DNA from 2 places in the Anoxybacillus sp. ST4 genome. Region 2 is predicted to be linked to the other one. Evidence: a T-box and tRNA genes for the amino acid it is inferred to sense, from the RefSeq annotation. Region 2 holds a T-box; the other holds one or more tRNA genes.
What was found. A T-box is a leader RNA that pairs with one kind of tRNA and senses whether it is charged. The one in region 2 lies ahead of pheS (phenylalanine--tRNA ligase subunit alpha), so its partner is inferred to be a tRNA-Phe.

Region 1 (7,452 bases), on a different contig from region 2:
CGCCTTTGTTATTTCTTTTGGTAAATCGACATATGTAATACCATCGGCTTCAAGTTGCTCCTCAATCGTCGCTTCTAAAATGACATCGAGCTGACTGCTATTTTTTTTCTGAATAAATTGATAGCCTAAAAATATATCAAGAATGAGGAACGTAATAATAAAAATAGTTTTCGTTTTACTCCAATCCAATGATATCCCCTCTTCGTTCATCTGTCGTCATCACGATTTTTCGCCATGTGCCGTTGTATAAACAGTACCAAGCCGGTTCTAGCATAACGATATTTTCCCGTTCTGTATCGCGAACGAGTTCGTAACCGATTGTAATGTCATCGATAAACTCATGCTGAACATTTTTTTGCTTTTTTAATTGATCAACGACTTCATACCCGGACGAAAGTGTAATGGGCAAGCTAACGCGGTCAGGAATTGCCAATGTAAATAGCGGCCTTTGGTAATTCATAATCTCATTTTCTCCCCATATTTGTATGATTTCCGCCATTCCGTAACGATTAAATACAGGGTGCCCATTGGCAAACAAACGAAACGTCACTTTTCTATCTTCTTCATCGAATCGGTCAAAATAATACGTATCTGTCCATCCACCGTGATCGTTCACAAAATCAATGCTCTTTTGCAAAATGGTTGGATCTGACGTTTTTACCTCACCGCGAGCCGCAGGATTGACATACAGCAATAACTTTTTAGATAAATCGACATCCATTAAACGCGATCCGTCTGTATATTCCTCTCCAAAAGCAAGTACATCTTTTTTGACAAAGCTTGGATCTGTAAACAAGGCATCTTTAAAACGATCTGTACTTAATTCATCCATATAGTACTGCAATCGGTTCAACACGAGCGGACGAGCAGGTAAAAATAAAGATTTTGTTTCACTAATGTCATACGATAAAAAAGGCGTATAGCGATCTGCACGATCATAATACGTTTGTTTTACGTGTTCGATGGATGCATTTTGAACGACTGCTTTATATATTCGTTTTTCATTTGCAGAAACGAAATACACGTTTATCTCTTCTTCATTTTCATTCATTGGAATGACGACACGATCAAAACGCACCTTTTCCACGTCTTGATCTTCAATTTGGAAAATAGTTCGGTATATTTCAATCGGTATATCATCTGGATAAATGATCTCTATTTTCCCTTTCCCATGTATAAAAGAGAGAAACTGTTCTCTTCCTATAGATCCTGATATATTTTCAAAGTGATCAAATGTCCAATTTTTCATTTCCTTCATCAACTTATAAATATCCGAGTGCTGCGTCATTCCATAATGTTGTGTACCTTTATGAATAAAAACATAACGCGGCTGAATAACTGTGCCATAATCAACAGCGACGTTGCTGACAGGAACGTTTTGAATGTACTTTGCGTTTTCAATGAAGTCATATTTTGGCTGATACGTCCATAAACTCCAAGTTAAAAAAACGCTCGTACATACAAGAATCGTCAATACAATCGACTTGATCGTTTCGTATTTCATCGCTTTCATCCTTTTTTCTGTTGTTCAATCGGCAAAGTAAAGTAAATCGTTGTCCCTTTTCGCTCTTGACTTTCTGCCCAAATACGCCCACCGTGCGCCACGACAACTTCTTTTGCGATAGCCAAACCTAATCCTGTGCCACCGAGCTTACGTGAACGCGCCTTATCAACACGATAAAAGCGCTCGAAAATTTTTGATAAGTCTGCTTTCGGAATACCTACTCCTTCATCTTTCACGCTTACTTGAATGTCGTTTTCTAGTTTTTCAACGCGGAACGTAATTGTGCCACCTTGTGGCGAGTATTTAAGGGCATTCGAAATAATATTATCAAGCACTTGGGTAATTTTATCTTCATCCATATGAACAATAATTTTTTCATCTGGAAAGTTACGAACAAATGAAACGTTCTCTTTTTTCGTTAATTCAAATCGGTCAATTACCTTATGGAAGTAAGGAATGAAATGCACACGTGTTTTTTTCAATTTATAGTCTTTGCTGTCGAGCTTAGAAAGTTGTAATAAATCATTCACAAGGCGAATCATTCGTTCCGTCTCGTTTTGGGTCACTTCAATAAATCGTGGGGCAATTTCTTCATCGCGCCAAGCGCCGTCAGCAAGCGCCTCTAAATAACTGCGCATCGTTGTTAATGGCGTGCGCAATTCATGCGAAACATTTGCAACAAACTCCCTACGGTCGCGATCAATTTTTTCGTGCTCCGTAATATCATGTAGCACGACGATGAGCCCATTTACAAACCCTTTTTCTTTTTGAATGACAGATAAAGAGGCACGTAAAATATACATTTCTTCTTCTGTGCTAAAGTCTAAAATTAACGTTTCCCGCTCTTCAATCAACGTTTCAAACGTATATTGTTCATCCAAACCTAATATCGTCACAATCGGAGCAGAAATGACTGTTTCACGTGAAACATTCAAAATGTTTAGCGCTGCATCGTTAATTAAAATAATTCTCCCTTTCCGATCAGTCGCAATGACACCATCTGTCATATGTGTCAAAACAGACTCTAATTTACGTCGTTCACCTTCTGTCGTTGCTTGCGCTTCTTGTAACTTTTTCGTTAAGTTATTAAAGCTGAGAGCAAGTTGTCCAATTTCGTCATATCCGTACACTTTTACTTTTCGTGAAAAGTTACCTTTCGCCATCGCTAACGCCTGTTTACGCATATCTGAAATAGGACGTGTAATTGTCTGCGCTAACAAGATGCCTAACAATGCCGTAATGACTAAAGCAATCCCTGTTCCTGTCGCTAAAATGTTGTTAATTTGCCTCATTTGTGCGAAAACATTTTCCATTGACGCGATGACATAAATCGCGCCCTTAATTTCATTTTTTACTTTAATAGGTGTAGAGGAAATGTACATCCGATGTCCCGTTTTCGGATCGACAAGCATTTTTTCTGCCATTTCCCCTGCCACTAGCGTTCGTTTAATAAGCAAGTCTGTTGTTCGTTTCCCAACGATATTTTGATTGTATGGATTCGATGTGCCTAATACTTTACTTTTATTATCAATGACCCGTACTTCAGAAATATCTTGTGAGACGAAATCTTGTAAAATCGAACGAATTTCCTCTTCGAGTGTAGGACTTTTTTTATCTCGTTCTTTATTCATTTCTTGTTCAATGTTATAGGCAAGTAAAATAACCCGTTCATTTAATGAGTTTTTGAAGTTTTCAACAAGCTGAGCTTCCAGCTGGCGAACGAAATAAGCTCCGATAATTTGCATAGCAATTAAAATAAGCAAAATGTAAATTAGGGCAAATTTGACGTGAATCGATTGAAATATACTTACTTTTTTCATGCTGTTACTCCTGTTCCGGATTTCGTAAATAATACCCTACCCCGCGTCTTGTAACAATCCATGTTGGGTGCGAAGGATTGTCTTCAATTTTTTCACGCAAACGTCTGACGGTTACATCAACGGTGCGCACATCGCCAAAGTAATCGTACCCCCATACTGTTTGCAATAAATGTTCTCTCGTCATGACTTGACCGATATGTTTCGCCAAGTAATGAAGCAGTTCAAATTCGCGATGAGTTAATTCAATTTGTTCTCCTCGTTTGGATACAGTATAGGCGTCCGGATGAATGGTAAGCGAACCGATTTTGATTTCGCTCATTTCTTTTGGATCTTGTTCTTGTTTTTGTTGATGACGTCGTAAATTCGCCTTCACGCGCGCCAATAGCTCACGTGTGCTGAATGGCTTCGTTACATAATCGTCAGCGCCAAGCTCTAACCCGAGCACTTTATCGATTTCAGAATCTTTTGCTGTCAACATAATAATGGGCATATCGTATTTTTTTCGAATTTCTCTACATACTTCCATTCCATCTTTCTGTGGTAGCATAATATCCAATAAAATTAAGTCTGGTTGTACGTCTTCTACTTTTTGCAACGCTTCGACACCATCATATGCACAATATACGTCATATCCTTCTTTTTTTAAATTAAATTGCAAAATATCAGCAATTGGTTTTTCATCGTCTACAACTAAAATTTTTTTCTCCATCTGTATTCACTCCCCCAAAAGGAATATTTACTTATAGTGTATCATGTCATCATTATAAAATAAAAAAGCATAGACACATATATGTATCTATGCTTCCAAGTGGCTCGGGACGGAATCGAACCGCCGACACAAGGATTTTCAGTCCTTTGCTCTACCGACTGAGCTACCGAGCCATATAAACGACTTTCTCCACCATACTATTCCGCTTAAAACAACGTCCTTCGTCCCGCTCTCCGTTTGCTTACTCAAGATGCTGGTCGAGCGGTACACCTATGCAAATAAAAAATGGCGGTTCCGACGGGATTCGAACCCGCGATCTCCTGCGTGACAGGCAGGCATGTTAACCCCTACACCACGGAACCGCATCTCAAAAGACATAAATTATTTTATTATAAAAATAGTCATAAAGCAATAGTTTTTAATAAAAAAACGTCGATGAATTGTCCATCGACGTTTTTTTAGTTATGCATACACATTGCGAACAACATTCGTTTGAGAACGATCCGGGCCGACAGAGAAAATGGAAAGCGGAATGCCTGTTAATTGCGAGATGCGCTCAACATAATGGCGCGCATTAGCTGGTAGTTCATCTAAGCTTTTGACGCCAGTAATATCCTCTGTCCATCCTGGCAGTTCTTCGTACACAGGTTCACATTCTGCTAATACTTTTAAGCTAGCCGGAAACTCTTCGATGATTTGCCCTTTGTAGCGATAAGCAACGCAAATTTTTAATGTTTCAATACCTGTTAATACGTCGATCGAATTTAATGATAAATCTGTAATGCCACTTACTCGACGCGCATGCCGAACAACAACGCTATCGAACCAACCAACGCGGCGTGGGCGTCCTGTCGTTGTCCCATACTCACGACCTACTTCACGAATGCGATCACCAATTTCATTGTTCAACTCGGTTGGAAATGGACCATCGCCTACACGTGTTGTATATGCTTTCGCGACACCAACAACGTGTTTTATCTTTGTCGGACCAACACCAGCGCCAATTGTCACCCCACCAGCAACCGGGTTTGATGACGTAACAAACGGATATGTTCCTTGGTCAATATCGAGCATAACCCCTTGTGCACCTTCAAATAGAACACGGCGCCCTTCATCAAGTGCATCGTTTAATACGACAGATGTATCGCAAACATATTTTGCGATTTGTTGTCCATACTCATAATACTCATCGAGAATATGCTCTAATTTAAATCCTTCAACACCGTATACTTTTTCAAAAAGAATATTTTTCTCTGCTAAATTGCGTGCTAATTTTTCCGCAAATACTTCACGATCGAGTAAATCTGCAATGCGAATGCCAACACGGGCTGCCTTATCCATGTAGGCCGGGCCAATTCCTTTTTTCGTCGTTCCAATTTTGTTAGCCCCTTTTCGTTCTTCTTCCACTTCATCAAGTTTCAAATGATAAGGCAAAATGACGTGTGCACGATTGCTAATGCGTAAATTTTCCGTACTCACTCCGCGCTCATGTAAATAAGCTAATTCTTGCACGAGAGCTTTCGGGTCAACAACCATTCCGTTTCCAATGACGCAAATTTTATCTTTATAAAAAATGCCTGAAGGAATTAAATGTAATTTATACTTTTCACCGTTAAATACAATTGTATGTCCGGCGTTATTTCCACCTTGATATCGTGCAATGACTTCCGCATGTTGTGACAAAAAATCCGTAATTTTTCCTTTTCCCTCATCGCCCCATTGTGTTCCGACAACAACAACTGAAGACATAGCGAGCACCTCCGCTTCATCAATTCCAAACAAAGTAAGTGTACCAAATCAACTGCCAAAAATCAATAAAAAACCGAACATTTATATCAATATCAACATTTTTTATTCGTATAAATTAAGCGACAGGTGGAACATTTGCATCATCGAAGCGGCGCTCTAAGTTGACAAACTTATTGTATTCTTTCACAAAAGCAAGCTGCACCGTGCCAACAGGACCGTTCCGTTGTTTTGCGATAATAATTTCGATAATATTTTTATTCTCCGATTCTTTGTCGTAATAATCATCGCGGTATAAAAAGGCGACAATATCAGCATCTTGTTCAATACTTCCCGATTCACGCAAATCCGACATCATCGGTCGCTTATCTTGACGCTGCTCTACACTACGAGAAAGCTGAGATAAGGCAATGACAGGAACGTCTAATTCACGTGCTAGCGCTTTTAGCGAGCGGGAAATTTCCGATACTTCCTGTTGGCGATTTTCACGATTTCGTCCACTTCCTTGAATAAGTTGCAAATAGTCGATGAGTACCATACCAAGCCCCTGCTCTTGCTTTAAACGACGGCATTTGGCGCGAATTTCACTGACGCGAATGTTCGGGGTGTCATCAATAAAAATACCTGCATTCGAAAGGCTTCCCATTGCCATCGTCAACTTTCCCCAATCTTCCGGTGTCAATTTGCCCGTCCGTAAATTTTGAGCGTTAATGTTGCCCTCCGCACAAAGCATACGCATAACGAGTTGTTGAGCCCCCATTTCCAAGCTGAAAATGGCCACGTTTTCCCCTGTACGCGTCGCTACATTTTGGGCAATATTTAATGCAAATGCCGTTTTCCCGACAGACGGGCGAGCAGCGACAATAATAAAGTCGCTCCGTTGAAATCCTGCTGTCATACGATCAAGCTCAATAAAGCCGGTTGGAATACCGGTAATTTCGCCTTTTCGGTTGTGGAGCATTTCAATGTTATCATATGCTTGAACAAGTACATCTTTTATATTTTGAAATCCCGTCGTATTTTTTCGTTGGGAGACCTCTAAAATTTTTCTTTCAGCTTCATTTAATACATCCTCTACTTCATCTTCGCGCGTATAGCCGTCTTGGGCAATCGATGTAGCCGTGCGAATTAAACGGCGCAAAATGGATTTCTCTTCAACAATTTTCGCATAATATTGCACGTTTGCTGCTGTTGGAACAGCATTCGCAAGCTCTGTTAAATATGAAACACCGCCCACTTCCTCAAGCGCATTTGCATCTGCTAGCTCTGATGTGACTGTCACTAAATCAACCGGCTCACCGCGATCGGATAATTGCAACATCGTCCGGAAAATTTTTTGATGAGCCGCCCGATAAAAATCTTCAGGGATTAATATTTCTGAAGCGGTTGTGAGCGCGGATGGCTCTAATAAAATCGCCCCGAGTACAGCCTGTTCAGCTTCAATATTTTGTGGGGGAAGTCGATCAGCAAATACGTCGTCCATGTTACTCACCATCCTTTCTCATAAGAAAAATGTGATTATATGCACGGAAAAAATCCGGCATAAAATCACATTTCATCACTTTTGTTCTTGCACATGCACTTTTAATGTTGCAGTTACTTCCGGATGAAGTTTCACTGGCACATTTGTATATCCAAGCGCCCGAATCGCATCGTCAAGTTCAATTTTGCGC
Region 2 (7,452 bases):
CTTGTATCCCAAAAAATTCTCTAAATAAACTAGCACGTTCCAAGTCAAGTTCATCAAGCGCTATCAAAGCGCTAATTTTGGATTTGTTATTAATGTCCTGAAGTATGTTAAGTACTGATTGATCATCAAAGTAATTATCCACTACATGTAAATTTTTATAACCTAAAGATTCAAATTCCTTTTTTCTTTTCAATGGCATAATATATTCCACTTCTTCTTTAGCTCCCTCTAGCCAATCCCGAAAATTAACGATTTTGCTTGGCATTTGATTTAACACAACTATCGACACGATTGAACCTCCTTTAGCTATTTTTCGTACAGTTTTTATTAAAATTCTTAAAACGTATATATCCCTTCAAGTTATATTGAAAATCTGCTCTGGCTAAACCAAGATGAAGGTGTAAAATCCCTTGTTCTATCAAATGGATAAGGTAAAAATCTATTCGAATATTCTATTTCATTTGGATTTCCTTCAAAGTTCATACCGCTTTGCTTAACAATACGTTTTAATACTTCCTCATGTATACCATATGTGTCTTTTAACATTTCAACACCATTTCTATCCACGTAACTTAAATGTTGAATTTTTTTAGCAGCCAACTCGATTCCTTTTTGTTGCGTTGTTTTCCACTGTGTATACTCACACGTAATGATTCTTTTAACTTCTTCAGAATGAACAATATCTATGTTCGTTCCTATTTTAATTAAACAATCTATCCCAAATTGCAGGAGATTATCTATCTCTGAGTTAACATCAAAATCATGCGTATAACAAAAAGCAAAAAATTCCCTAAGTATTTTTCTTGTAAAATAACCTCCCCTTTTTGATTCTGGTAAAACGCCGTTCAACAATAAAAACAATGATGTTCGTAGCAATGAGGATAGTCTACATGACTCAATGTATGGGATTGACTTCTCAGAAAAAAATTTCACTAAGCTACTATATAATTCGGTGTCATAGACATGATCTTGTTGATTCATAATAAAGTGCAACCTTTCTAAGAAGATAGCACAATCTAATCTACAACAATCCTGCTCCTGATCAATCAACACAAAATTGCATATCGGGACTAATCCATTTCGATATTCATAGAGGACTTTTAAGTAAAATGCGCTTTGTGTAATATCCGGTAAATGACACCTTAATTGCTCTGACTTACAGTCAATAATATTGTAAAAATCATTTTGTCTTAAGGCTTTCTTTACTTCTGAATTAGTCGATTCAACTTGCCAATAAATGTTGTTTTTTTCTAGTGAAAGAAATGTTTTGTTCAGCTCATCAAAAAGGCTTACATAATCACTTATTTTTCTATGTTTATAGGAAAAAATACTGAGCAATTCTTGGAAGTTTGAAACTATAGGGTTGTATTTTAATTTGTATGATTCCAATGATCTGACACACGGCTGAATGATAAACTCTATATCATGCTCATCTGACGAAAGAAACTTTTCATACACTACTAGAATCGGAGAAAAAATAAAAAACGGCTTTTGAGTTGCACTCCGCAAAACGGGAACTGAAGGTATTTGCTTTAAATGTTCATTTTTCAATGTATTAATGATATTGTTTTTTAATGATATGTAATCCATTCCCGACACCCCCTTATCAAAAAACGGCGTTGTCACACTTTAAGTTTTTGTTGGTTTTACGGCATATTAGAGATATAAGCAATTACAAAAACCAAGCGTTAATTCATATGAATAATTCAGTCTATTGTAAATAAATATTTACAAATAGGGAATATTCGACAATTTCAATGAAATTCCTTCCTAAAAAATAAAAAGACTTGTCGAAGAATGTGACAAGTCTTTTGTACCACTTACTATCCGCTAGAATGATTAGCATTGCAATAAAACTCTATACTTGTTGAAATCGTATATGTTGCACCATTATAGGAATATTTTCCCGACACAGTAATGACATATGTGCGCCCACTGTCAATTAATTCCACACTATATCCTGTCTGTGTCCACGTCCCACTGCCAGATACTTTTGAGGAAATCGATTTAACTCCCGAAAACAGTTGTCTTTTATGAACATCGCTATACTGAGTTTCAAAAGTTCCTGTCACATACAAAGTTTGAACGGTTTGTCCAACTTGGATCGTGGTTGTTTTCGTCTTTGATGCAATCGATTGAGGAGTAACCGCCCCCGATTCTTTTATCCCCTTTTGATTCGAAGTTGCCAATGAATCTTTTCCTATGCCAAATAAAATTCCTCCAACAAGCATTACCGCTACTGCTATGCTTACAAATTGACGAATCATTTTAAAAATTCCTCCTTTCGTTTTGATAATTTGATTATACTTCACTTTTTTCCATTATTCACCGCCAACTTGATGTCGAACCCCGCCATTCTTTGACGGTGCGCCCGCCAATTTTGGCGGACTAGACAAAAAAACGCCCCCACCGATCCGACAAGGACATAAAAACCCCCATCCAATGCTCATGCATCAGATGGGGGCTTCGTTTTACCCGCGCAATGTGGCGCCGAATTGTTGTTCGACCGCTTTGATGACTTGTTCGTGAACGTTTGTTACTTTTTCGTCCGTTAATGTCCGCGATGGGTCGTAGTAACGAAGCGCGAAGGCGATCGATTTTTTGCCTTCCGGGAGGCGGTCGCCTTTGTAGACGTCGAAAATCGATACATCCTTCAACAGTTCACCGCCTGCCTCGATAATCGCTTTTTGCAACTCACCCGCAACAATATGCTCATCGACGACGAGCGCAATATCGCGCGTAATGGATGGGAAGCGCGGAATCGCTGTATAGCGAATGTCATCTACTTCCGCCTTCAGCAATGCTTCAATGTCTAGTTCAAACACATACGTTTCTTTTAAATCAAATTGTTTTTGCACGTTCGGATGAAGCTGACCGATAAAGCCGATTGTTTTGCCGTCTAGCAACATATCTGCTGTGCGCCCTGGATGAAGATGCTCGCGCTTCGCCTGCTTATATTCGATACGGTTCTCTAATCCTAGCAAGGCAAATAAACCATCTAAAATGCCTTTTGCAACGTAGAAGTCAACCGCTTTTTTCTCTCCTTGCCATAAATGCGCATGCCATACTCCTGTCAAGACGCCGGCTAACCGCTCTTTTTCGTTTGGCAACTCGTGTTCATTTGTTGCTAAATATACCGAGCCGATTTCGTATAGCGCTACGTTTTCGACTTGGCGGGCACGGTTGTAGCTTGCCGCTTCTAGCAAGTGCGGCACTAAACTTTGCCGTAAGACGCTTCGTTCTTCGCTCATTGGAAGAGCAAGACGAATCGGTTCCGCCGTTTCAAACGCAAACATCGTTGCTTTTGCTTCGTTTGTGAGCGAGTACGTAATCGCTTGGAATAAGCCCGCATCTTCTAAATAACGGCGTACTTTGCGGCGCTTTGCCTGATATGGTGTGAGCTTGCCCGGGTTTGCTTCACCGATCGGAAGAGTTGCTGGCAAGTTGTCATATCCATATAGACGCGCCACTTCTTCAATGATGTCTTCTTCAATCGCAATATCGCGACGGCGCGATGGAACAGTAATCGTAAACGTACCGTCATGTTCTGTAAACGCGAATTGCAAGTTTGTTAAAATATTCGCAACTTCCTCTTTCGTAATGGCTGTGCCAAGCACGTTATTAATACGGTCTAATGTAATCGTGACAACAACATCTTTTCGTTGCAGTGTGTTCACTTCCACAACGCCGCCAACGACTTCGCCGCCAGCATATTCCGCCATCAATGCAGCCGCGCGGTCAAGCGCTTCTTTCGTGCGCGCTGGGTCGATGCCTTTTTCAAACCGTGTGCTCGACTCGCTGCGCAATCCGTGATCTTTGACCGCTTGGCGAACAACCGAACTTGCGAAATACGCGGACTCAATAAACACGGTCGTTGTGTCATTTTTTACTTCCGAGTTCGCACCGCCCATCACACCAGCTAAAGCGACAGGCTCTTTTCCGTTCGTAATGACGAGATGGTTTTCTGTGAGCGTGCGCTCTACATCATCAAGCGTCACGATCGTTTCACCGTTTTTCGCACGACGAACGACAATTTCTTTCGAACCGAGGCGATCATAGTCAAACGCATGAAGCGGTTGACCGTATTCAAGCAAAATGTAGTTCGTAATATCAACAACGTTATTGTGTGGACGAATGCCAGCTGCCATTAAACGCGCTTGCATCCAAAGCGGCGATGGACCGATTTTGACATGTTTCACGATGCGCCCTGCATACAACGGGTTATCTTCTTGTGCATCGACCCGTACAGAAATGTAGTCATGAACGTTTTCGTCGTTTTCTTGCAACTCAATGGCCGGCAGTTTGACGCTGCGCCCTAAAATCGCTGCCACTTCATAAGCGACGCCGATCATACTTAAACAATCAGCACGGTTTGGCGTTAAACTGAGCTCTAATACTTCATCGTCTAAATATAGCCAATGAAGCGCATCTTCACCAACTGGTGCATCGTTTGGGAAAACGAAAATACCATCGGCATATTCTTTCGGAACGATTTTCGACTCGACGCCAAGTTCTTGCAGTGAACAAATCATACCGTTTGATTCTTCACCGCGCAGTTTCGCCCGTTTAATTTTAAAGTTGCCAGGCAATACCGCACCCACTTTAGCAACAGCGACTTTTTGTCCTTTTGCCACGTTCGGCGCCCCGCAAATGATTTGCACCGGATTCTCTTCGCCAATATCTACTAAACATTTGCTTAATTTATCAGCGTTCGGATGTTGTTCGCGCTCGAGCACATGCCCGATGACGACACCTTGTATTCCTTTATTGCGCACCTCGACGCTTTCCACTTCAATGCCTGCTTTTGTGATGCGATCTGCTAGTTGGTTTGCTGTAATTCCTGTTAAATCGACATATTGTTGTAACCATCGATATGAAACGAACATCGCCAACCCCTCCTTTTACACCCGACGAAATTGTTGTAAAAATCGAATATCGTTTTGATAAAAATGACGAATATCATCAATGCCGTATTTTAACATCGCAATGCGCTCTGGACCCATACCGAACGCAAAGCCTGTATATTTTTTCGAATCGAATCCTGCCATCTCCAGCACGTTCGGATGAACCATTCCTGCCCCTAAAATTTCAATCCAGCCTGTTCCTTTGCATACGCTGCATCCGTGTCCACCGCAATTGGCACATGATACGTCCACTTCAACAGACGGCTCTGTAAATGGGAAAAAACTTGGACGGAAGCGAATGTCGCGGTCTTCTCCAAACATTTTGCGCGCAAATTCGCGCAACGTTCCTTTTAAGTCGCTCATGCGAATGTTTTCGTCCACAACAAGCCCTTCAATTTGTGTAAATTGATGGGAATGCGTCGCATCGTCGTTATCGCGGCGATATACTTTTCCAGGGCAAATGATCTTCACTGGACCGCGTCCTTTATGTTTTTCCATTGTGCGCGCTTGCACCGGAGACGTATGTGTACGCAATAAAATTTCCTCTGTAATATAAAATGAATCTTGCATATCGCGCGCTGGATGACCTTTTGGCAAATTGAGCGCTTCAAAGTTGTAATAGTCTTTTTCGACTTCCGGTCCTTCAGCAATCGTATAGCCCATACCGATAAATAAATCTTCAATTTCTTCAATGACGCGCGTTAACGGATGGTGATTGCCACGTTTCACCGGACGCCCAGGAAGCGTCACATCGATCGCTTCAGACGCTAGTTTTTTCTCGACTTCTGCTTGTTCAAGCGTTGCTTGCTTTGCTTCAAGCGCTGTTTGAATCACTTCACGCACTTCGTTCACAAGCGCCCCCATAACTGGACGCTCTTCAGGCGACAGCGCCCCCATGCCGCGCAGCACTTCTGTAATTGGGCCTTTTTTGCCGAGATATGCGACGCGCACGTCATTGAGCGCTTTTAAATCGTTTGCCTGTTCAATTTTTTCAAGTGCTTCTTGTTGAAGCTGTTGTAACCGCTCCTTCATAAAAACCCTCCTCTGATCGATATAATAAAAAAACTCGCCCCTAATATAAGGGACGAGTGCACTCGCGGTACCACCCTTGTTAGCTATGCGATCAACATAGCTCACTTCATTGTGATAACGGTCTACACCGGAACGCCTTTACATTTTGCACGCGCAAAATGGTCCAAGCGCCAACTCCCGAGGTGAATTCACTTGCTTGAGCCATAAAAACGCTCGCAGTCTATGGCGTTTTCTCCCTGAATGGCGATCGGCAAGCTACTCTTCTCGATCATCGTTTTTTATATGATGAAATTCTTCATTTATTATAAGCAAATGTGCCATCAGGTGCAAGGCAATCATGTAAGCATACGTTTATTTTTTCTGTAAATGATACAGTAAAATGCCTGTCGCAATGGCGACGTTTAATGATTCCGCTTTCCCGTAAATCGGCACGTATAAGTTCGTTGTCGTCTGTTTTAGCCATTGCTCATTCACTCCGCTTCCTTCATTCCCGACGATTAATGCAAACGATGACGAAGGAGCGACAGAACGATAGTCTACCCCGTTTTGCAGCGATGTGCCATAAATCGGAATATGTTCACTTTGAAAGCGAGCGATCCATTCCCCGATGTCTCCTTTTATAACAGGAAAATGAAATAACGAACCTTGCGTGGCGCGAATGACTTTTGCGTTGTATACATCTGCACTTCCTTCGCCAACAACAACAACGTCTATTCCTGCGGCATCTGCGGTGCGAATGATCGTCCCGACATTCCCCGGATCTTGTACCGCATCAATGAACAACGCCGTTTGCACATCATCGACGTTCCAATGCAATTGTTTGCATACCGCTGCGATGCCTTGCGGTGTTTCTGTGTCGCTAATTGCTTTCATCACGTCATTTGTCACGATCGTCGTCCGTACATGCGCAACGTTCCAGCTTGCGGGAATAATCGCATGCTCCGCAACAATCAGTTCTTCGATATGAACGCCACTTTTGATTGCCTCTTCGACTAAATGAAATCCTTCAATGAGAAACAATCCCGTTTTGTCGCGTCCTTTTTTCGTTAAAAGCTTTTTCCATTGTTTCACCCGCTCGTTTTTCGGCGATTCAATTCGTTTCACTCGTTTTTCCCCCAATGTTTCGCAATAAATTCATCGCGACCTGAGGCGGCGCGGTCTTCTTTATAATGTTTCGGATTTTTTTTATGGTAATTTTGATGATAGTCTTCTGCTGGATAAAACGTTGTTGCAGGTAAAATTTTGGTCACAATCGGTTTTGGAAAACGTCCACTTTCTTCTAATTGTTTTTTTGATTGTTCAGCTAATGCTTTTTGCCGTTCATTATGATAAAAAATTGCTGTTCGATATTGTGGACCACGGTCATGAAATTGACCTCCATCGTCAGTCGGGTCAATTTGACACCAATACAACTCTAACAATTTTTCGTACGGAAACACATGCGGATCGAACGTAATTTGCACCGCTTCGTAATGCCCTGTCGTTCCCGTTTTCACTTGTTCATACGTCGGATGCT

Region 1: it encodes a tRNA-Phe, which carries the amino acid that the T-box ahead of pheS (phenylalanine--tRNA ligase subunit alpha) is inferred to sense. The anticodon was not compared.

The regions. Positions count from the first base shown of each region.
Region 1 is NZ_JAHZOE010000018.1:27,410-34,861, reverse strand. It holds gene K1I44_RS11160 (two-component system regulatory protein YycI) at 1-189, opposite strand, end outside; gene K1I44_RS11155 (YycH family regulatory protein) at 176-1,504, opposite strand; gene walK (cell wall metabolism sensor histidine kinase WalK) at 1,510-3,324, opposite strand; gene yycF (response regulator YycF) at 3,329-4,033, opposite strand; tRNA gene K1I44_RS11140 (tRNA-Phe) at 4,134-4,206, opposite strand; tRNA gene K1I44_RS11135 (tRNA-Asp) at 4,320-4,395, opposite strand; gene K1I44_RS11130 (adenylosuccinate synthase) at 4,496-5,782, opposite strand; gene dnaB (replicative DNA helicase) at 5,898-7,262, opposite strand; gene rplI (50S ribosomal protein L9) at 7,338-7,452, opposite strand, start outside.
Region 2 is NZ_JAHZOE010000006.1:248-7,699, reverse strand. It holds gene K1I44_RS06160 (ATP-grasp domain-containing protein) at 1-289, opposite strand, end outside; gene K1I44_RS06155 (alanine--tRNA ligase-related protein) at 361-1,590, opposite strand; gene K1I44_RS06150 (hypothetical protein) at 1,824-2,267, opposite strand; gene pheT (phenylalanine--tRNA ligase subunit beta) at 2,472-4,886, opposite strand; gene pheS (phenylalanine--tRNA ligase subunit alpha) at 4,902-5,936, opposite strand; T-box leader at 5,982-6,217, opposite strand; gene K1I44_RS06135 (TrmH family RNA methyltransferase) at 6,288-7,040, opposite strand; gene msrA (peptide-methionine (S)-S-oxide reductase MsrA) at 7,037-7,452, opposite strand, start outside.